Regions from separate parts of the Pseudarthrobacter xylosi genome, predicted to be linked through region 2. Evidence: riboswitches for the same ligand, from Rfam matches in the RefSeq annotation. Region 2 holds a riboswitch; each other region holds the start of a gene.
What was found. Region 2 has a riboswitch for S-adenosylmethionine ahead of ACZY1F_RS14885 (aminotransferase class V-fold PLP-dependent enzyme). Riboswitches for the same ligand answer to the same signal wherever they lie in the genome.

Region 1 (7,916 bases), on a different contig from region 2:
TCGATTTTGTCCGCGGTGATCACGGGGTCCTGCTGGTCCCGGCCCCAGAAGAGCGGCACTGTGCCGTCCAGTTCGCCATCCTTGAAGGTGGGGTCGCCGTCCGCGTTGACCACAAAACCTGAAAGCCCTACGACGGCGGCATAGCCAGCGGGGCGCTGCCGGAGCAGCGTGGTGGCCATGGCCATTCCCATGGAAAAGCCGAGCAGCGTCACCGTCGGGTGGTCGGCTTTGACGGTGTCAATCCAGTCCTGCACGTACACGGCTGCGGCTTTGACGGCACCGAGCGTGTATTCGATGGAGGCCGTCAGGGGGAACCACATAAATCCGGGGCCGGTAACAAGGGGCGCCCGGAGTGAGGCAACAACAAAATCCTCGGGAAGCATATCCGCCAGGCTCAGCAAGTCCTGCTCGTTGGCGCCGTAGCCGTGCAGCAGCACCAGCAGCGGCTTTCCGGAGCGCTGGTCCTCCGGCCGGGACCACAGGACAACAGGGGCGGGAAATACTTCGGCGTCAGTCATGGTTTCCATTCTTACAGCTACCCGGTGGTAACTACCTACGGTGGCGTAGCTTGTGAGGGAAGAGGCAGGATAGGACCGTGAATGACGTGAAAGCCATGCAGAGTCCGCCCACGGCCACGGAAGCCCACCCCTGGAGCCGCTACGTAGCGATGGGAGATTCGTTCACGGAGGGCATCGGCGACCCGGACCCAACCAGCCCCGGCGGTTTCCGTGGCTGGGCAGACCGTGTGGCCGAGGAACTGGGCCGGGGCCAGGCAGACTTCGCCTACGCCAACCTGGCCGTCCGCGGCCGGCTCCTTCAACAGATCGTGGACCAGCAGCTTGCCCCGTGCCTGTCCCTTAAACCGGACCTGGTCACCCTGTCCGCCGGCGGCAACGATCTCATCAGGCCCGGCGGCGACCCCGACGCCCTCGCCGAAAAACTTGATTCAGTGGTCCAGATCCTGGCCATGGGCGGCGCCACGGTGGTGCTGTTCAACGGTCCGGATACCGGTTCCTCGGTTTTGGGACGGATCCGCAGCAAGGTAGCGATCTACAACGAGAACCTGCGCACCGTGGCGGCCCGCCATGATGCCATCATCGCCGACATGTGGTCGCTCAAGCAGCTGAACGATCCGCAGATGTGGGGCGAGGACCGCCTGCATTTTTCGCCGTTGGGACACCACACCATCGCCGCCATGGTGCTGGAATCGCTTAACGTGAACCACACGCTCGAACCGCTACGGCCCAAGCCGGTGCCGGTCCGCACCTGGCGGGCAGCCCGCTCCGAAGACCTGGTGTGGGCCCGTGAGTATTTCGTCCCGTGGGTGGTGCGGCGGTTGCGCAAGCGTTCCTCCGGCGACGGAATCACCGCAAAACGTCCGACGCCGGGCCCCGTGTTCGGCCCGGGCGTTCCGTTGGGTTCCGGCGAGGGGCCGCTGGGCACCACCGACGCCCGGCGCTAGGGGTGCCGCGGCGTGAGCGGCGGCCCGGCGTGACACACGGACAGCTGCCCCGGACGGCCATGGATCCGGATGAGGTCGTGCGGCGGCGGCTTCACGCCCAACAACTGCGCGGGCCCGGATTGGACTCCCCGGCGGACGCCGTCCGGCACCTCCTGGCTGTCCAGGCGCAGGAGTTCCCTTACGCCCGCTGGAGCCTGGCGCAACGGACCGGCCTTGGTTCTGCGTCCAAGGCCTCCGCTGATCGTGGCGCTGCCGCTGCTCACGTGCCCACTGCCATGGACGTGGAGCAGGCGGTGTCCGACGGACTCATCCTGCGCACCCATATCCTGCGGCCTACCTGGCATTTTGTGCATCGGGAGGACCTTCGCTGGCTGACGGCATTGTCCGCGCCGCGGCTTCACCAGGGCAACGCCGGCATGTACCGGCGGACCGGGATTGATGCCGACGCCGCTGACCGGAGCGGGCAGGTCCTGGCCGAAGCCGTCCGGGGCGGGCGGCACCTGACCCGGGAACAGCTGGCCGTGCGGCTTCAGGACGAAGGGTTCGCGGCCACCGGCTTCGGGCTGGCCTACCTGATCATGCACGCCGAGATCGGCGGTGTCCTGGCCAGCGGGACGCCGGTACACAGCCGGGGTGGTGCCCTGAAGCAGACCTACGCCCTCTTTGACGAGCGCGTTCCTCCCGGCCCGGCCATGCCGCCCACCCGGGCCGAAGCGCTCGGCGAACTCGTCCGGCGCTACTTCACGAGCCGCGGGCCGGCCACGGTCAAGGACTGCGCCGACTGGTCCGGACTCACCATGGCCGACGTGCGGCTCGGCCTTCAACAGTCCCTGGCGGCGGCTCCCGAGACGCTGGCGACGGTGGTGATCGACGGCGTCGTGCATTATTTCGACGCCCCGGCGGACGGCGGCGATGCCACGTCAGCGGCAGGACCGCGGATCGACCTGATCCAGTGCTACGACGAATACGTGATGGGCTATTCAGCCACGCGGCATTATCTGGGAGGCACCGCCCCGGCGTTTCCGGTGGCCGGGGCGCCGATTCATGTGGTGCTGCTCGACGGGCGGATGGCCGGCTGCTGGAGGCACACCATGTTCGCCGGCCGCTGTGAGCTGGATATCCGTCTGTTCGCTGGCGCGGACCCGGCTCTGGACGCCGCCGTGCAGGACGCCGTGGACCGGTACGGGGCCTTCCTGGGGATCCCGTCCGTCCGTGTGGGCGCCGGGGTTAAGCTGGAAGGACACATATGAGAGGCGCTACACCGTGAACAGCTTGTTTTTCTGGATCATCATTCTGTCGTTCGTGGTACCGATGGCGATGCGGATGTACCGGAAATCCGTGAACAAACGGAACCAGGACCAGAGCTTTTCCGGGCGCTACCCCGAGCAGTTTCCAGGCGGCGGGCAGTACCCGGGCAGCGAACAGTACCCGGGGCCGCAGAGCAAGCAGCCCCGTGACGGCTACACGCAGCAGGACTACATGAGCGGCGGCTACCGCGAGATCATGAGCCCGCAGCCCCTGCCGCCGAGCCAGCCGCTGCCGCCCATGCAGCCGATGCCGTCCGCGGACCAGCAGTTCCCGCCGTATGGCCAGCCGCAACCTGACGGCCAGCCGGCGCCGGAGCAGCGCGCGGAAGCACCGCAGCAGCCTGCCGCCCCCGGCATTCCCCTGCCGCCGTCGGGCCCGCAGGGGTACCGCGCCCGGAAATTGGCCGAACTCGACCAGCAGTACAGCAACGGCGAGCTGGCCATGGAGGACTACATGAAGCGCCGCTCCGACATCATGAACGGCTGAACGCCTAGCGCGAGAGGACATTTGTGGCCCCGGACCCAAGAGGGCCACAAGTGTCCTCTCGCGCTTAAGGGCAGGGGCTCGCGCTTAGACCAGGAAGGTGTTCCGGAGCTGGACGCCGAGCTGGCCGATCTCGGTCAGGAAGCCGTCGTGGCCGATCGGAGCCTCGATAACGTGCACATCCACGTTACCCGGGAGCGCGTCAGCCAGCTCACGTGACTGGGACGGGAAGTACAGCCGGTCGCTGTCCACCGCAGCCACGAAAAACCGGGCGGTGGCACGGCCCAGGGCCTCGTTGAGGGAACCCCGCCCGCGGCAGACGTCGTGGCTCATCAGGGCATCGGTGATGGCGATGTAGCTGTTGGCATCAAAACGCCGCACCAGCTTTTTGCCCTGGTGGTCCAGGTAGCTTTCCACCTGGTAGCGGCCCCGCTCCCCCAGCGCTGCCGCCTGGAGCGGCGATTCCGGGTGCTGGGCCGCACGGCCGAAGCGGCCATCGAATTCCTCGGCGGAGCGGTAGGTAATGTGCGCAATGCGGCGCGCCAGGGCCAGTCCGTCCTCCGGCAGCGGACCGCCATAGTAGTCGCCGTCGTTAAAATTGCTGTCCTGGCGGATGGCGAGCGTCTGAGCCTGGGCGAATGCGATCTGTTCGGCCGTGCTGGCGGCACCGATCGAGATAATGGCGCACCGCTGGACCCGTTCCGGGTAAGTGACCGCCCATTCCAGCGCCCGCGCGCCGCCCATGGATCCGCCCAGCGCGGCGTACCAGCTGGGGATACCCAGCTGGTCAGCCAGCCTGGCCTCAGCCGCCGTGGTGTCCCGCAGTGTTACCAGTGGGAACCGTGACCCCCACGGCTTGCCGTCCGGGGCAACCGAGGACGGCCCGGTGGAGCCGTAACAGCCACCCACTATGTTGATGGAGACCACAAAGAACCGGTCCGTGTCCACCGGCGCCCCGGGTCCGGCCAGCTGTTCCCACCAGCCGGGCTCGTCACTGTCGCCGCGTGTCACGTGCGTACTGCCGGTCAGGGCGTGCTCAATCAGGACCGCGTTGGAGCCGTCCGCGTTGAGGGTTCCCCACGTTTCATAGCCAAGGGTGACGTCCGGGAGGTAACCGCCGGCTTCGAGCTCGAGGCCACCAATGCTGGCGTAACGGACCACGCCGTTTCCGGGTGCTGCAGTACGGGAAATGGTAATCGTCATGGAAGGACCTTTTCTGTGCGCTTGCCCACCGTCAATTGACCGGCAGGCCAGGTCCTCACCCGGGGCACCCCGCCGCAAAAGAGGGTTGCCGGCCAGCAAGCCGGGGCTGTCGCTGGCACTCATGACCTGCTTCGAGTGTACGAACAGCCCCGGCCTATCGCTAAGCGTGTGACTGGTTGTGACTTCGCGGGAGCCCTACTGCTGCTGGCTTGCCGCGTCTTTGTCAGGTTCCGCCGTGCCCTTCGCCGCCCGGAACCCGGCCTCAAGGTCGGCGAGAATGTCATCGATGTGTTCGATGCCCACAGACAAACGGACGAGTCCCGGGGTGACCCCGGCGATAGCCTGCTGCTCGGGCGAGAGCTGGCTGTGCGTGGTTGATGCCGGGTGGATGACCAGTGAACGGACGTCCCCGATGTTGGCCACATGGGAGTGCAGCTCCAGGGCATCCACGAAGCGCTTCCCTGCCTCTGCGCCCCCGGCCAGGTTGAACGCCACCACCGCACCGGTGCCCTTGGGGCCGTATTTGCGGCCGCGCTCGTACCATGGGCTGGAGGGCAGCCCCGCATAGGCGACGGATTCGACGTCGTCCCTTGCCTCAAGCCACTGGGCGACGTCGACGGCGTTGGCCACGTGCCGCTCCACCCGCAGGCTCAGCGTCTCCAGGCCCTGGGCGATCAGGAAGGCGTTGAAGGGTGACACGGCCGAGCCGAGGTCGCGCAGCAGCTGGACCCGGGCTTTCAGGATGTAGGACAGGTTGGCGCCGAGGGCTCCGTCTGCCCCGAGGTCACGGGCGTAGACCAGCCCGTTGTAGGTGGGGTCCGGGGTGTTGAAGCCCGGGAAACGTTCCGGGTCCGCGCCGAAATCGAAATTGCCGGAGTCCACAATCACGCCGGCAATGGCCGAGCCGTGCCCGCCGAGGTACTTGGTGGCGGAGTGGACCACAATGTCGGCGCCCCATTCGAGCGGGCGGATGAGGTAGGGCGTGGAGAGGGTGTTGTCCACCACGAGGGGCACGCCGGCGTTGTGGGCGGTCCGGGACACACCCTCGATGTCCAGCACGTCCTGGCGGGGGTTGGAGACCACTTCGGCGAAGAAGAGCTTGGTATTGGGCTGGACGGCGTCGCGCCAATGGTCCAGGTTGTCAGGGTCGGCCACGAACGTAACGGAAATGCCGAACTTCTTGAGGGTGTGCGCCAAGAGGTTATACGTCCCGCCGTAGAGGCTGGGGCTGGCCACGACGTGGTCACCGGCTTCGGCGATGTTCAGGATGGCAAACGTTTCAGCGGCCTGTCCCGAGCTCAGCAGCAATGCCGCGAGCCCGCCCTCCAGGCTGGCAATCCGCTGCTCCACAGCATCCTGTGTGGGGTTGCCGATGCGGGTGTAGATCGGTGCGAGCTCGGCGAGGGCAAACCGGTTGGCGGCACTTTCGGCACTCGGGAAGACGAACGACGTCGTCTGGTAAATCGGGAGCGCCCGCGCGCCGGTGGCGCTGTCCGGTTCCTGGCCTGCGTGGATCTGGCGGGTTTCGAAAGACCATCCGTTCGACATTCAATGCTCCTTGACGTGGCGTGGCACTGCTCGGTTGCGTTCAGTGTAGGAAGACTTTCCCTGACGGGAACAGGATTGTGACGAACGTGGTCAGCCGGCCGCTTCTTCGCCCTGCTTTCCTGCGGAATGTCCACTCGTGACGCGACAGATTCCGGTAAGGCTACCCTTAGCTGAGAGCCGGATCACAAAGTGCCAAGATGAGGGCATGCGCATGGATCACGTCTCTTACGCCTGTGAACAAGATGGCCTAGTTGCCACCACCGAACGTATTTCGTCCGCCCTCGGCGTTGAAGCCGTGAAGGGTGGCGTGCACCCCCGGTTTGGAACCCGGAACATGATTATTCCCCTAGCCGGCCACAAGTATCTGGAAGTGGTGGAGGTTCTCAACCACCCGGCATCGGACAAGGCTCCCTTCGGGCAGGCTGTCCGGGCGCGGTCCGAAGCCGGCGGCGGCTGGATGGGCTGGTGCGTCGAAGTGGACGACCTCGCTCCGTTTGAAAACCGCCTGGGCCGTGCCGCCGTCAACGGCAACCGCAAGTTCCCGGACGGCCGCGAGCTGGTCTGGAAGCAGATCGGCATCCTGGGCCTGATCGCGGACCCCCAGGTCCCGTACATGCTCAAGTGGGAGGGCGACCCCGCCCTCCACCCGTCCAACGCCTATGAGAGCCACGTTAAGATGAGCTGCCTGACCATAGCCGGTTCCGCTGAACGCGTGACGGAATGGCTGGGTGAGCCCGTCGAGAAGCCGTTGGAGGATGTAGCTGTTGACTGGGTGGCTCCGCATGGAACCCCGGGCATCCTGTCAGTGACCTTCGAAACCGCTTCCGGAGCAGTCACCATCTGATTGCACCTTCAATAGCTTCGGCCGCCATCAGCGGGTGCCAATGATGCCACCCACCGATGGCGGCCGAATTCTTTTAAGTCTGACTTGCAGCCGGACCCGACTGAAGACACCTGTGCTGCACGGGAACCATAGCCGTCTTACCCCAGGCCCACCGCCCGGCCAAAGAGGCTGAAGCCGACGAAGGCAACAATGTCCAGCAGGGCATGCGCGATGACCAGCGGCATCACCCGCTTGGTCTTTGTATAGAGCCAAGCAAACACCACCCCCATCACGGCGTTGCCGATGAACGGCCCGAAGCCCTGGTACAGATGGTAGCTGCCACGGAGCATCGAGCTGGCGAAGATGGCCAGCGGCATGCTCCAGCCGAACTTGCCGAATCGGTCCAGGAGGTAGCCCACCACGATGACTTCCTCCACCACGGCGTGCCGCAGCGCGGACAGGATCAGGACCGGAACGGTCCACCAGTACGAGTCGAGTGCGCTGGGGATGATGGCGGTGGTGATCCCGAGGGCACGTCCCGCGGCGTAAAGGCCCAGCGACGGGACCCCGATCAGGGCAGCGAGGCCAAAACCCTGTAGCAGGTCACGGCCCGGCCTGGCGAAGTTGAACCCCAGCTTCCGGAAGGCCGAACTGCCGTGGGCACTCACGCCGGCACCGGATTGCCGCTGGTCCGTGAGGAAGTAGATGACCAGCAGCACTGGCACCAGGGCGAAAATAATGTCGAGCAACTGATAGGTGAGGTCGAAATATTCGCGCGGGCTCTGTGACCGGTTCAGGGTTGACGTGCCTTCGGCCAGCGGTGCACGCGTCATCTTGTCCAGCAGCTGCACCACCGAGTAGACGGCGGACTGCCCCAGGGAAAGACCCAGCACAATCCAGACTTCAATCCGCAGCCGACGGCGGGAGGGAACCAACATGGTTCCATCTTGCCTGTAGTTTCTGGTTCTTCGCTGATTAGGGTGGCCAGCTCGCCGGAACTCATCAATAGTGCGAGAGCGTCCGCCAAAAACGCACCAAAAGTGAGAGAGCGTCCGGGGTGGGGCACCTATGCTTGGGGCTTATGAGCGC
Region 2 (7,916 bases):
CGAGTTCCAGGCGGCGTCCGTGCTCAAGCCTGGGGCCACCCCGTGCCACGTGCGGCCTCCTTCAACTGTGCCCATCGGTATCCTCCGAATTTACCGCATGGGCCGCCACCCGGTGGGCAGCAGTCAGGTCAGGAAGCAGGGACGAAAGGGTCGGTCAGTCGTCAAGGCACGGAGCTGCACCGGCAGTGCCGGGCGTGTTGGGCGCCCAGTGTGGGTAGGTGCGGGTGTCGTTGGCCGGAACCCATCGGCCCGCGTCCACCACGTAATCCCAGCCCAGGCCGGTCCGGCGAAGTTGCTCCAGTCCGGCGAGGAGCCGCTGGGCATCCTCCAGCCGGGATCCTACGCCGAAGCTTGCCCGCAGCGAACCTGAGGGAAGGCCGAGGCGCTTGAGGAGTGGGTGCGCGCAGAAGCGGCCGTCCCGGAGGCCAACGCCGTGCTCGGCCGACAGGTAGGCGGCCACGAGTCCGGCGTCGTACCCTGCCACGGAGAAGTTCACCACGCCGATGGTGCCGGTTTCAGCGTCCGTATCCGAGAAGATCTGGTGCACAGTGACGCCGTCGATCTTCCCCAGCCCGTCCACCAGGAATGACCTGATGGCCGCTTCGTGGGTGTGCCAGCGGTCGTGGTCCAGGGATGCGATGACCTGGGTGGCTCGGGCCAGGGTGGCCGCGCCCAGGACGTTGGGGGAGCCGCCCTCGTGCCGGGCCGGACCGGTGGCCCAGCTGACGCCGTCGAGCCTGGCCTCGCGGACGGCGCCGCCGCCGGCCAGGTGGGGAGTACCTGCGTCGAGCCAGTCGGTGCGGCCCACCAGTACCCCGGAGCCGAACGGCGCGTAGAGCTTGTGGCCGGAGAAGGCGAGGTAGTCGACGTCGTCGGCGCTGATATTGATGCGCCGGTGCGGTGCCAACTGAGCGGCATCCACCACGATCCGTGCTCCGTACTGATGGGCGAGTGCGGCCAGGGCCTTGACCGGGAGGATCTCGCCGGTGACGTTGGAGGCACCCGTGACCGCGAGGAGGCTCACGTTGCCCTGCTCAAGTTCGGCACGGAGGACCTCGAGGGTCCCCACGATGGTGTCCGCTGCGACGACGCTGCGGTGCGGGACGCCCTGCCACGGCAGGAGGTTGGCGTGGTGCTCGATGTCCAGGTAAAGGACATCGCCGTTGGGCCGTCCGTCCGTCGCCGGCAGGCAGCCCGCCAGCAGGTTGAGCGAGTCGGTGGTGTTGCGGGTGAAGATGACGGAGTCGTCCGGGCGGCCGCCCACAAAGTCGCGCACGATATTCCGGGCGTTCTCATAGACGGAGGTGCTGATCTGCGATGCAAAGCCGGCGCCGCGGTGGACGCTGGCGTAGAAGGGCAGGATCTCGTTGAGGTAGGCGGACACCACAGAGAGGGCAGGAGCGGACGCACCGTAGTCCAGGTTTGCGTAGCGGACGTGGCCGCCCTGGATCAACGGTGCCTGGATTTCCGCGCCGGTGACCGCGGAAAGGGGGCGCCCGGCTACGGCGGCGGCATCCTTGAACAGCGCAGCGGCGTTGTTGGGAGAAACACTGCTGGGGGAGACGGTGGCAGTTGTCACGGAGACCTCACTCGAAAAGGACTCCCGGTACCGGGAATCCGCGCTTGCCGTGTCCGTTCCGGACCGGCCTGGTCGTCACCCGGGGCACCCCACCGCGAATGGAGGGTTGCCGGCCAGCAAACCGGGGTTTAGCGCTGGCACTCGTGACCTGTTAAGAGCGTAGAACATGCGCCGGGGGGAGAAGGAAGCCCGGCCCAATGTTAAGGGCTTTGTTACGTGCGTTTGAGGTATGGAATATTTGTCGAAGATACGACGGCGGACGCCCCTATCAGGAGGCGTCCGCCGTCGATAATTCGAAAATTGACCTAAAGGAGGTCGTCCAGATCCGGGTTCAGCCGTTTGAGGACCTCTGAGTGCAGGATGGAGTTCGTGGCCAGCGCGTTGCCGCCGAACGGACCGTCCTGACCCTCCAGAGAGGTGAAGCGGCCGCCGGCTTCCACCACGATGGGCACCAGGGCAGCCATGTCGTAGAGGTTCAGCTCCGGCTCGCAGGCGATGTCCACGGAACCTTCGGCCACCATGCAGTACGACCAGAAATCACCGTAGGCGCGTGTGCGCCACACGTCTTCGGTCAGTCCCAGGAACTCATCCAGGTTGCCGCGTTCCTTCCAGCCGCCCAGGCTGGAATAAGACAGGGAGGCGTCCGAAAGTTGGGAGACGTCCGAGACCCGGAGCCGCGTTGCGGCGGCGAGCGACTTGCCCATGTAGGCGCCGGAACCCTTGGCGGCCCACCAGCGCTTGCCCAGCGCGGGGGCGCTGACAACTCCCACCACGGGTTCGCCTTCGTCCACGAGGGCGATCAGGGTGGCCCAGACCGGGACACCGCGGATGAAGTTCTTTGTGCCGTCGATGGGATCAATGATCCAGCGGCGGGAGCCGTGGCCGGAGCTGCCGAATTCCTCGCCCAGCACGGCGTCGCGGGGACGCGAACGGGAGAGCTGGCCCCGGATGGCTTCCTCCGCTGCCTTGTCCGCGTCCGTGACCGGTGTCAGGTCCGGCTTGGTCTCGATGCGGAGGTCCAGTGCCTTGAAGCGGCTCATGGTCTGGTCGTCCACGGAATCGGCCAGCACATGGGCAAGGCGCAGGTCATCGTTGTAGCTCGAAGCGGGTTGGATCATGGTTACAAACTACCGTCTCAGGGCCGTGGGGTTGGGGACGTCGGCTTTAGGCCGCTAGCCTATGCTGCCCAGTTCCTTGGTTTCCTGGCCCACCAGGCGGGGATCCGTGCCGAGTAGCCGGCGCAGTGACGCGAGCCGGGCCGGGCCGGTGGGGCCCGCTTTACCGTCCGCCACCCAGGCGTCCACTCCACAGTTGACGGCCGCCGTGTTGTGCTTGCAGCCACGCTCGCACGCATCCGTGCCCGGCTCCAGGTCCGGGAAGGACCGCAGGATCCGGTCCGGGTCCACGTGCGCCAGCCCGAACGAGCGGATGCCAGGGGTGTCGATGATCCAGCTCCCGGCGGGAGCCCCGGTCAGCTTCAGGGCAAGGGCCGACGACGAGGTGTGGCGGCCGCGGCCGGTCACCGCGTTCACCCCACCTGTAGCCCGTTCGGCCCCGGTGAGCGCATTGACCATGGTGGACTTGCCCACTCCGGAATGCCCCAACATGACCGAGACCTTGCCCTCGAGGTGCGCGCGGAGCTGCGAAACCGCATCACCGTCCAGGCGGGCAGAGAGGCCGTCATCGGAGCGGGCATCAATACCTGAGGCCTCGGAGTCCGACGTGCGGCTGATGATCACCGGGAAGTCGAGGTGCTCATAGTTGGACAGCAGTTCTGCGGGATCCTTGACATCCGCCTTGGTGACGAGCAGCAGCGGCTCGATGCCGGCGTCGTACGCGGCCACCAGGGCGCGGTCAATGAAGCCGGTGCGTGGCTCCGGGTTTGCGGCGGCCACTACCACCACCAGCTGATCGGCGTTGGCCACCACCGCACGTTCGATCGGATCAGTGTCATCGGCGCTGCGGCGCAGCAGGGTCCTGCGGTCCTGGATCCGGACCAGCCGGGCCAGGGTGTCGGGCTCCCCGGACACATCGCCTACAAGGGAGACGAAGTCGCCGGCCACCACGGGGGAGCGGCGCAGTTCGCGGGCCCTCGCTGCGATGATGATCCGCTCCTCGCCCGAGTCCTCACCGACGACGGCGGTGTACCGGCCGCGGTCCACGGTGATGATGCGGCCCGTGACGGCGTCATCGTGGCTGGGGCGGTCCTTCGTGCGCGGCCGGGAGCCCTTTTTGCTGGGCCGGATCCGGACGTCGGACTCGTCCCAGGAATCAGTGCTGCGGGCCACCAGTGGAACCTTCCGTGGCGTCGCCGGTGGCCGCGCCCTGGGCGAGCATGTCCGCCCACATCTGCGGGAATTCCGGCATGGTCTTGGCCGTGGTGGCGATGTCCTGGACCTCGATGCCCGGAACGGCGAGGCCGAGGATTGCGCCGGCAGTGGCCATCCGGTGGTCCGCGTAACTGTGGACGACGCCGGCGTGCAGCTTGGCCGGGCGGATCACCAAGCCGTCGCTGGTCTCTTCCGCGTTGCCGCCGAGGCGGTTGATTTCGGTGACGAGCGCGGCTAGCCGGTCCGTTTCGTGGCCGCGAAGGTGCGCGATGCCGGTCAGTCGTGAAGGTCCACTGGCCAGGGCGCAGAGGGCCGCCACTGTGGGGGCGAGCTCGCTGGTTTCGGCAAAATCCGCACCCTTGATCTCTGGTCCGCCGGTGACGGTCAGGACGCCGTCAGCCAAACTGACGTCTGCGCCCATGTCCGCCAGGATGCTGCGCCAGAGATCTCCCACCTGGGTGGTGCCGGTGGGCCAGTCCGGGATCCTCACCGTTCCGCCCGAGGCAAGGGCGGCGGCCAGGAACGGACCGGCGTTGGAGAGGTCCTGCTCGATGCGCTGGTCAAAAGCACGGATGGGGCCCGGGGCCACCACCCAGTGGTTTGGCACGGAATTGTCCACGGTCACGCCGACGCCGCGAAGTACGGCAACCGTCATGTTGATGTGGTCCAGGCTGGGCACCGGCTTGCCCACGTGCTCCAGGTGGAGTCCGTCAGTAAACCTGGCCCCGACCAGCAGGAGGGCGGAGACAAACTGGGATGACGCGCTGGCATCGATCACCAGGTGGCCGCCCCGGACTTCCCCGGTGCCTTCAACGGTGAACGGCAGTGACGAGGGGGTCCCGCCGTCGGACGCGGTAAGGGCCACCCCGAGGGCTTTCAGGGCCTCGATGATGGTGCCCATGGGGCGATTCCGGGCGTGGGGGTCGCCGTCGAACACACTCACGCCGTTGCGCAGCGCCGCGAGCGGCGGAACAAAACGCATCACTGTGCCGGCGAGGCCGCAATCAATGTGCGTAGTCGATGACGGCGCCTCCTGGCTCAGCGGCGTGACCTCAAGGTCCGGCCCGAAGGCGCCGTCGCCGGGCACCTCCGTGATGGTGGCTCCCAGCTGGCGCAGGGCGTCGATCATCAGGGCGGAGTCCCGGGAATGCAAGGGTGCGCGGAGACGGGACGGTCCGTCAGCCAGCGCAGCCAGGACCAGGAACCTGTTGGTCAGGGACTTGGAACCAGGGACCGTGACGGTGGCGTTGATAGGCCTGCTGGCGAAAGGTGCCGGCCAGTGGGGAACGGTGTGGCTGGAGACGTACTGATCCGTGGCTGCGGGCGGGGTGGAACCGGTCATCCGTCCTTACGCCCCCGTTGCGTGATCCACGGCGCGGCGCACGGCCTTGTCCGCCTTGTGGAGCTTTTGGCCGGTGGTCTTCCGGGCACCGGCAGCAGTCTTCCGGGCGTCCGCGGCCAGGTGCTCGGCACGCCAGGCCAGGCCCGGCTTGCCGGCGGTGTCCACGGAGGCAAGCAGGGCGCCGCCACTGAGGGACATGTTCTTGAGCAGCTGGTTCCGGCGGGCCTGGCGGCCTTCTTTGGTGCTGATGTCCGCGCTGCGCCACTCCACAAAGGTATTAAGGAGGGAGATGACGGTCAGCAATGATGCCGAGAGGCGGCTGAACTTACCCAGGCCGAACAGTACGCCGGCACCCACCTGCGTTCCGCCGATCACCCGTGCCAGCATCTTCTCGTCGGCCTGGAACGGCAGCGATGCGGCAGCCTTCTGCAGGAGCGGCGAGAGCTGGGTGGCGGTGTCATCGGCGTTCTTCAGCTTGTCCAGTCCGGCGACGACGAAACTGGAAGCCAGCATGGGGCGGGCGAGATTACGGACAAAGGACATGAATTTCCTCCTGGCTGGACGAACCGCACCGAATGCGGCGGAGTCCGTTCTAGTCTTGCACTTTTGAGGAATATTTGCCTGCCGCCAGCGGTTATGGATTGCGGGTCCGCTGAACACCGGACGAATTGACGCACCACGGATTGCCGGGCAGGTATTTGCCTGGAACACCCTGGCCTGAGACAGACTGGAGTTGCCCTTGAGGTTACTGAAGGACGGGACGGAACCCGCCGGGCCCGTAGCACTGCAGACTCTGGAATCCGATCCTCCGGAGTACGGAACGCCACGTGCCAAGGCCGTCACAGTAGACTTGAACGCGATGAGCACCCTGGATCCGGCCCTCGAGGCCATGTATGAGGCATCCGAACGAGAAGCCAAAACAAGCAGCGAAGCCAATGCCAGCAGCGAAACGCCGGCAGGAAGCGACGCGCAGCCTGAAGCGGGCGTCCCTGCGGCCGTCGAGGCCGTGTCCGACGAGCCTGTGGCCGCTGAGCGTGCGCCCGCTGAGCAACCCGTGGATGTGGCCACCGAGTCAGCGGAGGAACGCAGGGTCCGTTTTGAGCGTGATGCCATGCAGTACGTGGATCAGCTCTACTCGGCCGCCATGCGGATGGCCAGGAACCCCGCGGATGCTGAAGACCTGGTCCAGGAGGCCTACACCAAGGCGTTCTCAGCGTTCCACCAGTACAAGCCCGGTACCAATCTCAAGGCCTGGCTGTACCGGATCCTGACCAACACGTACATCAACCTTTACCGCAAGCGGCAGCGCGAACCGCTGCAGTCGAACTCGGACACCATTGAGGACTGGCAGCTTGCCAGGGCTGAGTCGCACACCTCCCGGGGCCTGCGATCAGCCGAGGCTGAGGCGCTGGACCACCTGCCGGACTCCGACGTCAAGCGGGCGCTCCAGGCGATTCCCGAGGAATTCCGGCTGGCGGTGTACTTCGCCGACGTCGAGGGCTTCGCGTACAAGGAAATTTCGGACATCATGAACACGCCGATCGGGACAGTGATGTCCCGGCTTCACCGCGGCCGGAAAATGTTGCGGGACATGCTGGCGGACTATGCCGCTGAACGAGGATTCAAAGGCGCCGTCGAATCACAGGACACGGCCGCGAGCACAAAACAGGAGAACAGGAAATGAGCGACTGCCAAGGATTAGGCGACTGCGATGACGCCAGGATGCAACGCATCTACGAATACCTCGACGGGGCATTGACCCGCGAGGACATCACGGAAATCAAGACCCACCTTGATGAGTGCCCTGAGTGCACCGAGCAGTACGACCTGGAATGCGTGATCCGCACCATGGTGAAGCGCTCGTGCACCGAGGCCGCTCCGGAAAACCTGAAGAACGCCATCCTGGACAGGATCCACTCCATCCGCCCGGTGGACGCCTGACACTAGCGCCACCCGCCTGCCCGGCACATGACTGCATGGCCGCTTGGCTGCGGTGATGCCCGCCAGCAGTACTATGGCCACCAGCAGTACTGCAGGGGCAAAAAGAACAGGGCAAAGACGAAGGACCCCGGAAGCCGTGTGGCTTCCGGGGTCCTTCGCTTAAACCGTTTTCCAAGCTTTAGCTTAGGCGTTGGGGCGCTTCCCGTGGTTCGCGCCGCCACGCTTACGGTCACGACGTTTACGTGCACGCTTGCTCATAGCTGGCCTCCTTAAATGTTGGTACTCAAAAGAGCTGCCCTCAAGTCTCCCACACCATGGGACACGCCGCGAAACCGAAACGGGCTGTGACCGGGGGCAACACGGTCCGGCGGCGCAGTTCAGCGGCACAGCGGGGCGGCTTAGCCCGGCGCTTCAGCCGGGCAGTGAGTTACGGATGGAGATGCGCGCCTGGTCCAGCACGGTCCTGACAGTTTCCAGCGTGACGGCGCTGAGCGGCTGCCGGGTGGCCTGCAGCCGCAGTTCCACGCGAAGGTCGTCCCGGAACGCCTGCAGCAGCATCTCCGCTTCCTTTAGCTCCCGGATCCCCTCCGACGACTGGCGGCCGACTCTCCTGAAATCGGCGGCCCGCGCCGTGGAACGGGCCGCCTCCGCTGTAGCCGCCAGGTCTGCCCGCAACCCGCGCATGTTGGCGCGGATATCCGACCGCAGGTTGTCCGCCAGGCGG
Region 3 (7,916 bases), on a different contig from region 2:
GTGACCGCCGCCGGCCCGGGTCTGGTTCTCGACGGTGAGCCCACGAGGCTGAAGGCCGTAAACTTCTCCAACCTGTACCACCGGAACATCGATGGGTCCGATCTCCTCAGCACCCAGGACCATTCGGAGGCCGACTTCGGGCGCGCCAGGCAAATGGGTTTCAATTCCATCCGCTTCGCCTTTGACGGTGACTGGTACGCGGACTCCCCGACAGTCTTCTTCAAGTGGCTGGACCAGAACGTGGCCTGGGCCCGGCAACAGAAAATGCGCCTGATCCTGGATCTGCATACGCCGATCGGCGGCTTCTGGCTGGATCCCACCGGGGACGACGTCAATTTCGATATCTGGTCCGATCCGGCGCTACGGCAAAAAAACGCCGACCTGTGGCGCGAAATAGCCACCCGGTACAAGGATGAGCCTGCCGTTGCCGCTTACGATCTGCTCAACGAGCCGGTGACAACGGATGCGACCGGTCAGCAGTGGCAAGATTTCGCACGGGAACTGGTGGCCGTGGTGCGGTCAGTGGACTCGAACCACCTGCTGGTGGTAGGCGGGGTATACGGGGTAAATGGCCGCTACGGCACTGCCGGAATCAATCAGCATTTTCTGGTCGACGACAAAAACGTTGTGTACGACTTCCATTTCTACGAGCCCATCAAGTACACCCACCAGTACGCGTCCTGGGTTGAGGGACCGATCAAGGACGGCGGCCGCTACCCTGATCCGAACGTGATCCTGCCGACCGGGGAAAGGGTGCTGCTGACGGAAAGCCGTGTCACCAGTCCATCGCTGCCCCTTGGAACGTCGGACTGGAGGACCTACGACAGCGGCATCGTCGCGATCACCGACAGCAAAGCCGTAGCGGCCACCCCGTTGGTCATCACCCAAGGCGGCATGCGGGGAAAGGCCTACTTCGACGCGATCACGGTGACGGAGTACACCCCTGACGGCACCGAAATCCGGCAGATCGTCAATGACCGGCTGGACAGCGCGGGGACGCTGGACTGGCATGAATGGGAGGTCGGCGGGGATCCGGCGTCACCGGCCGGGTTCGAACGGGAGGCGGCCGGTTACCAGGACAACGGCGGCCTCTCCATCAGCGACGCCGAGGGCACCGGGGCGGTCGCGGGGTGGAGCAACAATGCACACCTGTTCAAGGTAGTGCCCGGTAACAGGTACCGCATTCAGGGCCAAATGCGGGGTGAGAATATTGCAGCCTCAACCGGCGCTCTCCCCGTGATCGGCCTCCAGCTCGATGTTTACGCCGAGCCGCCTGGCGCCGCCGGCGAGGGATTCATGGCACGCGACAAGGCCTATCTGGCCCATGAGATGGCCAAGCACGTGAAGTTCGGCAAGGACAATAACGTGCCGATGTCGGTCCTGGAATTCGGCCTGGTCCGGCAGGCCTTCCAGATGGAAGGCAAGGGCGGCGGCCAGTGGGTCATCGACATGCTAGCGCTCCTGGAAGAAAACAACCTCAGCTTCGCCTATTGGGAATACCACGGCGCCCAGATGGGGCTCTATCTGAGCGGTGCCGGCAAACCCAGCGAACCCAATACGGCCCTCCAGGAACTCCTGACCCGCGAACTGCACGACCAGTGAAACTCAGGTGACCAGGCGGGTCAGGTCAGGTGGGGATGATCCTGAACAGGAAGCGCGTCCGGACCATGACCCACAGGAGCCCCAGGATTACGGCGTAGGCAGCCGTGTTGAGGAGAATGTCGCCCTGCTGCAGTGCCGGGATATTGGCAACCACGGCGATGAGGACCACGTGGATAACAAAGACGTAGAGCGTGGCCCGGCCAAGCGGGATAAGAAACCATCCGAAGGCACGCTCGGTGGGCTTCCAGTAGGCCGTGAGGAAAGCGTAGGCCGCTACCACCACTACCACGACGTTCAGCAGCCGTCCCGGCGCCAGGTAGGTGCGGGCAAAGAAGGAGTCATACATGGTCCGGTACAGGGAATCCGGGATGACGCCCAGCCGGAGGTCAAACCCGTTGGCAAGATAAGGGTTGCCCCAGGACAGGAACGCGAAAACCATGGCGGCGCCGCTGCAGGCTGCCACCGCCCAGGTGTGGGCCGAGAGCCATGCAACGATCTTCCGCCGGTGGAAACCCGCCACCAGGCCGAGCACAAAAAGCACCTGCCACACCAGCAGCGGAAACGAATCCTCGAACTGGGAAGGCAGCAGCCTGGTCCGGGTGGCGGCGCCGACTGAGTAGACGCTTAGCGTGGCCGCCAGCACCCACAGCGTCCGGCCACGGTTCAGGGCGGCGAGGATCAGCGGGCTGACCAGCAGCAGGACAACGTACAGGCCCATCACATTGAACTGCCACGGCCCGAACTGGAGGAGCAGGATGGCCGGCAGGACCTGGGGCGGAACGGGGAACTGAAAAAGCGATTCCATGCCGGCATACAGGTTGTAGGTCCGGCCGGCCGCGGCATGGCCGGCCCCTCCTGTTCCCTGGTCGGTGTAGGTGGTGAGGGGATCCGTCTGGAAGATGGGCAACAGGGAAACCAGGAAAATGCCCACCAGCACCACCAGGGCGGTGACATAAAGCTTGCCCGCCCGCCGTGATGTCAGGTCCACCACCGTGCCGAAGTCGTCCTTGACCCGTGGCCCATAGACCATGCCCACCACCAGTCCGGAGAACAGCACAAACAGCTCCGCGCCCGAGACGAAACCCACCGCTTCCTGGGTCAGGAGCTGGAACAGGGACGTCAGGCCCAGGTGGTTCACCACCACAAAGACGATGGCTGCCCCGCGCAGCAGGTCCACGCGGGAATCCCGGTTTGACGGGTCGTTGTAACCCCAGGCAGCCACGGCGGTCACCCGCCGCGGGACCTGCCACAGGACAACAAGGAGGATGAGCAGGGCCGCGCCCACGCTCCAGGCGGCCACGCCCGTCAGGGTGTTGGCCTGGGCATACTCCTGGCCGGAGACGATTCCATTGACCGGACCCGTGACGAGGCCGGACGCGTCCAGCCGGGCGCGTGCCGCTGCAGCCACGTCGGCGTTTCCCGTGATGGTCCAGTCGATGCTGGCCACGCCGGTGTCCCTGGTGCTGGTCCGTTCGTCCCAGACCACGGCAGCGGTCTTGCCGAACTGCCCGGACGTCGCAGCTTCGAGTGTCTGGTCCCACCAGCCCCGTTTGATGTCGGCCTCCGCGGCGCCGCCGGCAGCGGGGCTGTAGAAGGCCGCGGTCTGCAGGAGGAACGGCTTGTCCCGTTGCTCCACGTAGGTGGCGTAGAAGTCCTCGTTGCCGACTCCGGTCAGCATCCCTGCCAGTTCTCCGGGGGCGGCCACGGTGTTGACGGCGGCCGTGCCGGCGGTGTCGTCATGGTAGGCGGCCAGCCCTACCCATTCCACGGCCTCGTCCCCGGGATAGTAAGGCGCGTAGGCGCCGTCGGCACCGTCCCAGGTGCCATCGCCGTTCGTGTCCAACAGGGCAAAGCCCTCGCTGCCGGCAGCGGGGGCATTGCGGTTCCGGCCAAAGGGGTAGTCCCGCCCCAGGAAGGGTGCCCACACCATCACGGTGCCGGCGTCGTCCGTTTCCTTGAACTCTGCAGCCACTGCCCTAAAGGCGGCCCGGTAGGCTGCCGGCTGTTGCCCCCAGTCAAGCCAGCTCCCGTTCATGTCTGGGGCGAAGCGGACCAGCACCTGGCCCCGGAAGCCTGCCGAAATCCGGGTGATCTCGGCGGCAAATGACTGGGCGGTGGCGTGGTCGATCTGCTGCAGCGGAACTGTGGGTTTGACGGTGAGCATGGCATGGGAGCCCAAGGCCGCAGCCTGGTCCAGGAACTGCCGGATGGCATTGGTTTCCGAGGACCGGAAGGGGATGGAAATGTCATGGCCCACCAGGGCCGGCGTCGCTCCCAGCCGCTCGGCAAAGCTGGCCGCCGAATCCTCGCCCCACTCAAGGACCGCGCCCAGCAGCGGCTTTCCCGGCTCCGGAGCCGTATTGGCGGCGCGGGCAGTCCCGGCGGTTGGCAACATCGCCAGGACAGCCAACAGGACGGTGAGCAGTAGCACGACGGCGGCCCGCAGCCGTGTCTGCTGGGGAGAGCCGGCAAGGCTGGCGTTGCGGGTCGGCGCGGTGGCTGTTGGCATATTGGTGTAATCCCCCAAGAACGGCTGCTTCAAAGACGGTGGCCGGCGCCTCTGCAAACTCTAGCTGCCTCCGCCTTTGGTCCGGTTCAGCCCTGCTTAGTCTCGGGTCCAAGGACCAACAGCGGCACGAGCCTCTGCGCACAGGCGACTCCGACGAGGGTCTGCGGTCCCGCCCCCACCCTGTTGTTCACCCCGGTGTCATCGCACCAGTCCACGCCATAGGGGTGGGCGGTGACCCCGGCTGTCCCGGGTGCCACGCCGGCCGGGACGGTGAACACAAAAGTGAAGCCGCCGTCGTCGGTCATGGGAGCGAGCTCTTCCAGCACGGTGGTGCCGTACGGATCCAGCAATTCCACCTGGACCCGCGCGTCGGCGCCGTAGCGGGCATCGCAGGTGGTGTCCGGGGCGCTGACGGTGACCTGGTCACCCGGTTTCGCGGCGGCAGGCGAGATGGAAAACTCCGGCGGCATGCAGGGCGGCGGCGCGAAAATGTCGCGGCAGCCTGTCGCCCCCACGAGTACCGGCACGGCACACAGCCCCACGGCCAATACACGTGCCCAGGCGCCCGTCAGTGAGTGGCCCCGCATTTTCCCCATGACCCGATTGTCCCGTCAGCGCCGGGGTTACGGAAGCACGGCGGGGTTACGGAACTGCGCGTTGGTTACGGAACATGACGACGGCGGCAGTGCGGCCGGGCGGGCCGGATGTTACGTTTTTGGGGAGTAATGAGAACCGGCGCCAAGCCCTGACTGGCCGGTCGGCAACCCTCCCTTTCGCGGCGGGGTGCCTCAGGTGAATACTCGGCATATCGACCCATTCGAGCTGCAAGCGTGAAAGAAGGAGTTCCGTCGTGTCTGACGCCCCCGCCCCTGAAGAGAAACTGTTGTACCGGCTTGTCACCGGGCCGGATGACAGGTCTTTCTGTGAACGGATTTCCACTGCCCTGGCCGAAGGGTATGTCCTGCACGGCAGCCCGGCCGCGACGTCCAACGGCGGCGTTGTGATTGTTGCCCAGGCACTCATCCTCCCGTCGGCCATCGCCACCGCTGACGCAGCGGTCGCCTCCGCCGTGGAAGACCTCGATTTCGACGGCGAGGGCCACGCGTGAGCTACGCCGGAGACCTCACCCCGCAGGAAGCCTGGGCGAAACTCGAACAAGGCGCCATCCTGGTGGATGTCCGGACCGAGGGCGAATGGGCCCACATCGGCATCCCCGACACCAAGGCCACCGACAACGATCCCCTGTTCATCCCGTGGACGTTCCCCGGCGGCATCCCCAACCCGGCTTTCCTCACCGACCTGACACAACAGGCACCGGAGGATAACAGCACAGAACTGCTGTTCCTCTGCCGCTCGGGCCAGCGTTCCATCGCCGCCGCCGTCGCCGCGACGCAGGCCGGTTTCACTTCCTACAACGTCCTGGAGGGTTTCGAAGGCGAGCCGGACCGGTACGGCGAGCGCACCGTCAACGGCTGGAAGAACCGCGGCCTGCCCACCAACCTGGGAATAGCCAAGTGACCTTCAACGAAGACGCCGCCGGCTGGAGCGCCGAGACGCAGGCGGTCCGTGGCGGGCTGGACCGCACCAACTTCCAGGAAACCACCGAGCCAATCTTCCTGAACTCGGGCTTCGTCTACGAGTCCGCGGCCGCCGCCGAGCGTGCCTTCACCGGCGAGGACGAACGCTTCGTCTACTCCCGGTACGGCAACCCGTCCGTGGCCACGTTCCAGGAACGCCTCCGCCTGCTCGAAGGCACCGAGGCGTGCTTCGCGACGGCGTCGGGCATGTCCGCGGTATTCACCGCCCTGGGTGCGTTGCTGGCGGCCGGGGACCGGGTGGTTGCCGCGCGCTCTCTGTTCGGCTCCTGCTTTGTGATCCTGAACGAAATCCTGCCGCGCTGGGGCGTGGAAACCGTGTTTGTTGACGGCCCGGACCTGGAGCAATGGGCTGCTGCGCTGTCGGAGCCCACCACCGCGGTGTTCTTCGAATCGCCGTCCAACCCGATGCAGGAAATCGTGGACATCGCCGCGGTCAGCGAGCTGGCGCACGCCGCCGGGGCCACCGTCGTCGTGGACAATGTCTTTGCCACTCCGCTGCTGCAGCGCTGCGGCCAACTGGGGGCGGACGTCATTGTGTACTCCGGCACCAAGCACATCGACGGCCAGGGACGCGTCCTGGGCGGCGCCATCCTGGGCACCAAGGAATTCATCGACGGCCCGGTCAAGCAGCTCATGCGGCACACGGGCCCGGCGCTCTCCGCCTTCAACGCCTGGGTGCTGACCAAGGGCCTGGAGACCATGGCGCTGCGCGTGAACCACTCGTCCGCGTCCGCGCTGCGGCTGGCCGAATGGCTCGAACAGCAGCCGGCCGTCAGCTGGGTCAAGTACCCGCTGCTCAAGTCACACCCGCAGTACGAACTCGCCGCCAAGCAGATGAAGGCCGGCGGCACCGTCCTCACGCTGGAACTTGCGACGACGGCTGGCCGCTCGGGCAAGGAAGCCGCCTTTGCGCTGCTGGACGCCTTGCGGATCATCGACATCTCCAACAACCTGGGCGACGCCAAGTCCCTCATCACCCACCCGGCCACCACCACGCACCGCGCCATGGGTCCCGAAGGCCGTGCCGCCATCGGGCTCAGCGACGGCGTGGTGCGGCTGTCCGTGGGCCTGGAGGACGTGGACGACCTCATCGGCGACCTGGAGCAGGCCCTGAAGCACATCTAGTTCCGGCTCGCGCTTAGCTTTGCGCCCGGTCAGGCGCCTGGCTGGCGGAGCTGCCGGGCCGCCGTCTCCCGGACCGCGGCGGTCAGCTGGTTGAGCACCGGCGAGTCGATCTTCCACCGCTGCCAGTTCAACAACACGTCAACGGGATTGGCCGGTGCCAGCTCCACGAGGCCGCCGTTCCGGATGTCGGCCAGGCACTGCTGCTCCGGCAGAAGTCCCCACCCCAGTCCCAGCCGGATGGCTTGGGCGAACTCGGCCGACGACGGCACATAGTGCCGCGGTGCGGTCAGTTCCGCGCCGGTCAGCCTGCGGAAAAACCCGTCCTGCAGGTCATCCTTGCGGTCAAAATCCACCACCGGAGCCAGGCTCCCTGCAACAAGTTCCGGCCCGTCGGGCCACCAGCGCAGGAGGTACCCGGGGCTTGCCACCGCGCGGTACCGCAAGGAACCCAGCGGTTCCACACTGCAGCCCTGGACCGGTTCCGGCGTTGCGGTTACCGCGGCCATCACCGATCCTGTCCGGAGGAGCTGGGTGGAATGCTGCTCATCTTCCCTGCGGAGTTCGAAGCACGCGCCGAGGTCCGGCGGAAGACTTGCCAGCGCCGGCATGAACCAGGTGGAGAGTGAGTCCGCGTTCACCACCAAGGGGATGGGCGCCGTCGGCCGGTCCTGGCTCGCCCCGAGCTCCTGCTGTGCGTCCCATTCGAGCTGCCGGACCTGCCTGGCGAACCGCAGGATGGCTTCCCCGGCTGTTGTGGGCCGGACGGGGTTGGTGCGCTGCAGCAGGATCTGGCCGGCCGCGTCCTCCATCGCCTTCAGCCGCTGGGAAATGGCCGACGGCGTGACGTACAGGCTCCGCGCCGCCGCCTCAAGGGTCCCCTCGTCCACGACTGCCGCGAAGGTCCGGAGCTGCTCAAACTGGAACATCTTCATTAGCTTTCCTTAATATAGCTAAGAATATTTAGCTGGAGTTATCCTAGTCCGGTCCGTACGTTGGAGGATATGAATCTGACTGCATTTCTAGGCCCCGCCGCGCTGGGTTTCGGCACGGGCCTCGCCTTGATCGTGGCCATCGGCAGCCAG

Region 1: linked by a shared signal. The riboswitch ahead of metX (homoserine O-acetyltransferase MetX) and the one ahead of ACZY1F_RS14885 (aminotransferase class V-fold PLP-dependent enzyme) in region 2 are both predicted to bind S-adenosylmethionine.
Region 3: linked by a shared signal. The riboswitch ahead of ACZY1F_RS03650 (DUF1737 domain-containing protein) and the one ahead of ACZY1F_RS14885 (aminotransferase class V-fold PLP-dependent enzyme) in region 2 are both predicted to bind S-adenosylmethionine.

The regions. Positions count from the first base shown of each region.
Region 1 is NZ_JBVAYT010000002.1:574,931-582,846, reverse strand. Features, by position in the region: gene ACZY1F_RS06650 (alpha/beta hydrolase) at 1-518, opposite strand, end outside; gene ACZY1F_RS06645 (SGNH/GDSL hydrolase family protein) at 614-1,462, shown strand; gene ACZY1F_RS06640 (winged helix DNA-binding domain-containing protein) at 1,492-2,712, shown strand; gene ACZY1F_RS06635 (hypothetical protein) at 2,726-3,256, shown strand; gene metX (homoserine O-acetyltransferase MetX) at 3,341-4,456, opposite strand; SAM riboswitch class IV at 4,469-4,583, opposite strand; gene ACZY1F_RS06625 (bifunctional o-acetylhomoserine/o-acetylserine sulfhydrylase) at 4,652-6,004, opposite strand; gene ACZY1F_RS06620 (VOC family protein) at 6,210-6,848, shown strand; gene ACZY1F_RS06615 (CPBP family intramembrane glutamic endopeptidase) at 6,986-7,765, opposite strand; gene ACZY1F_RS06610 (histidine phosphatase family protein) at 7,909-7,916, shown strand, end outside.
Region 2 is NZ_JBVAYT010000006.1:248,945-256,860, reverse strand. Features, by position in the region: gene ACZY1F_RS14890 (class I SAM-dependent methyltransferase) at 1-49, opposite strand, end outside; gene ACZY1F_RS14885 (aminotransferase class V-fold PLP-dependent enzyme) at 155-1,579, opposite strand; SAM riboswitch class IV at 1,615-1,728, opposite strand; gene hisN (histidinol-phosphatase) at 1,885-2,697, opposite strand; gene rsgA (ribosome small subunit-dependent GTPase A) at 2,752-3,867, opposite strand; gene aroA (3-phosphoshikimate 1-carboxyvinyltransferase) at 3,851-5,251, opposite strand; gene ACZY1F_RS14865 (DoxX family protein) at 5,258-5,794, opposite strand; gene ACZY1F_RS14860 (sigma-70 family RNA polymerase sigma factor) at 6,111-6,935, shown strand; gene rsrA (mycothiol system anti-sigma-R factor) at 6,932-7,192, shown strand; gene ACZY1F_RS14850 (50S ribosomal protein bL37) at 7,376-7,450, opposite strand; gene ACZY1F_RS14845 (PadR family transcriptional regulator) at 7,604-7,916, opposite strand, start outside.
Region 3 is NZ_JBVAYT010000001.1:769,312-777,227, forward strand. Features, by position in the region: gene ACZY1F_RS03635 (glycoside hydrolase family 5 protein) at 1-1,602, shown strand, start outside; gene opgC (OpgC domain-containing protein) at 1,628-4,111, opposite strand; gene ACZY1F_RS03645 (hypothetical protein) at 4,198-4,707, opposite strand; SAM riboswitch class IV at 4,833-4,948, shown strand; gene ACZY1F_RS03650 (DUF1737 domain-containing protein) at 4,962-5,219, shown strand; gene ACZY1F_RS03655 (rhodanese-like domain-containing protein) at 5,216-5,629, shown strand; gene ACZY1F_RS03660 (O-succinylhomoserine sulfhydrylase) at 5,626-6,834, shown strand; gene ACZY1F_RS03665 (LysR family transcriptional regulator ArgP) at 6,864-7,766, opposite strand; gene ACZY1F_RS03670 (LysE/ArgO family amino acid transporter) at 7,836-7,916, shown strand, end outside.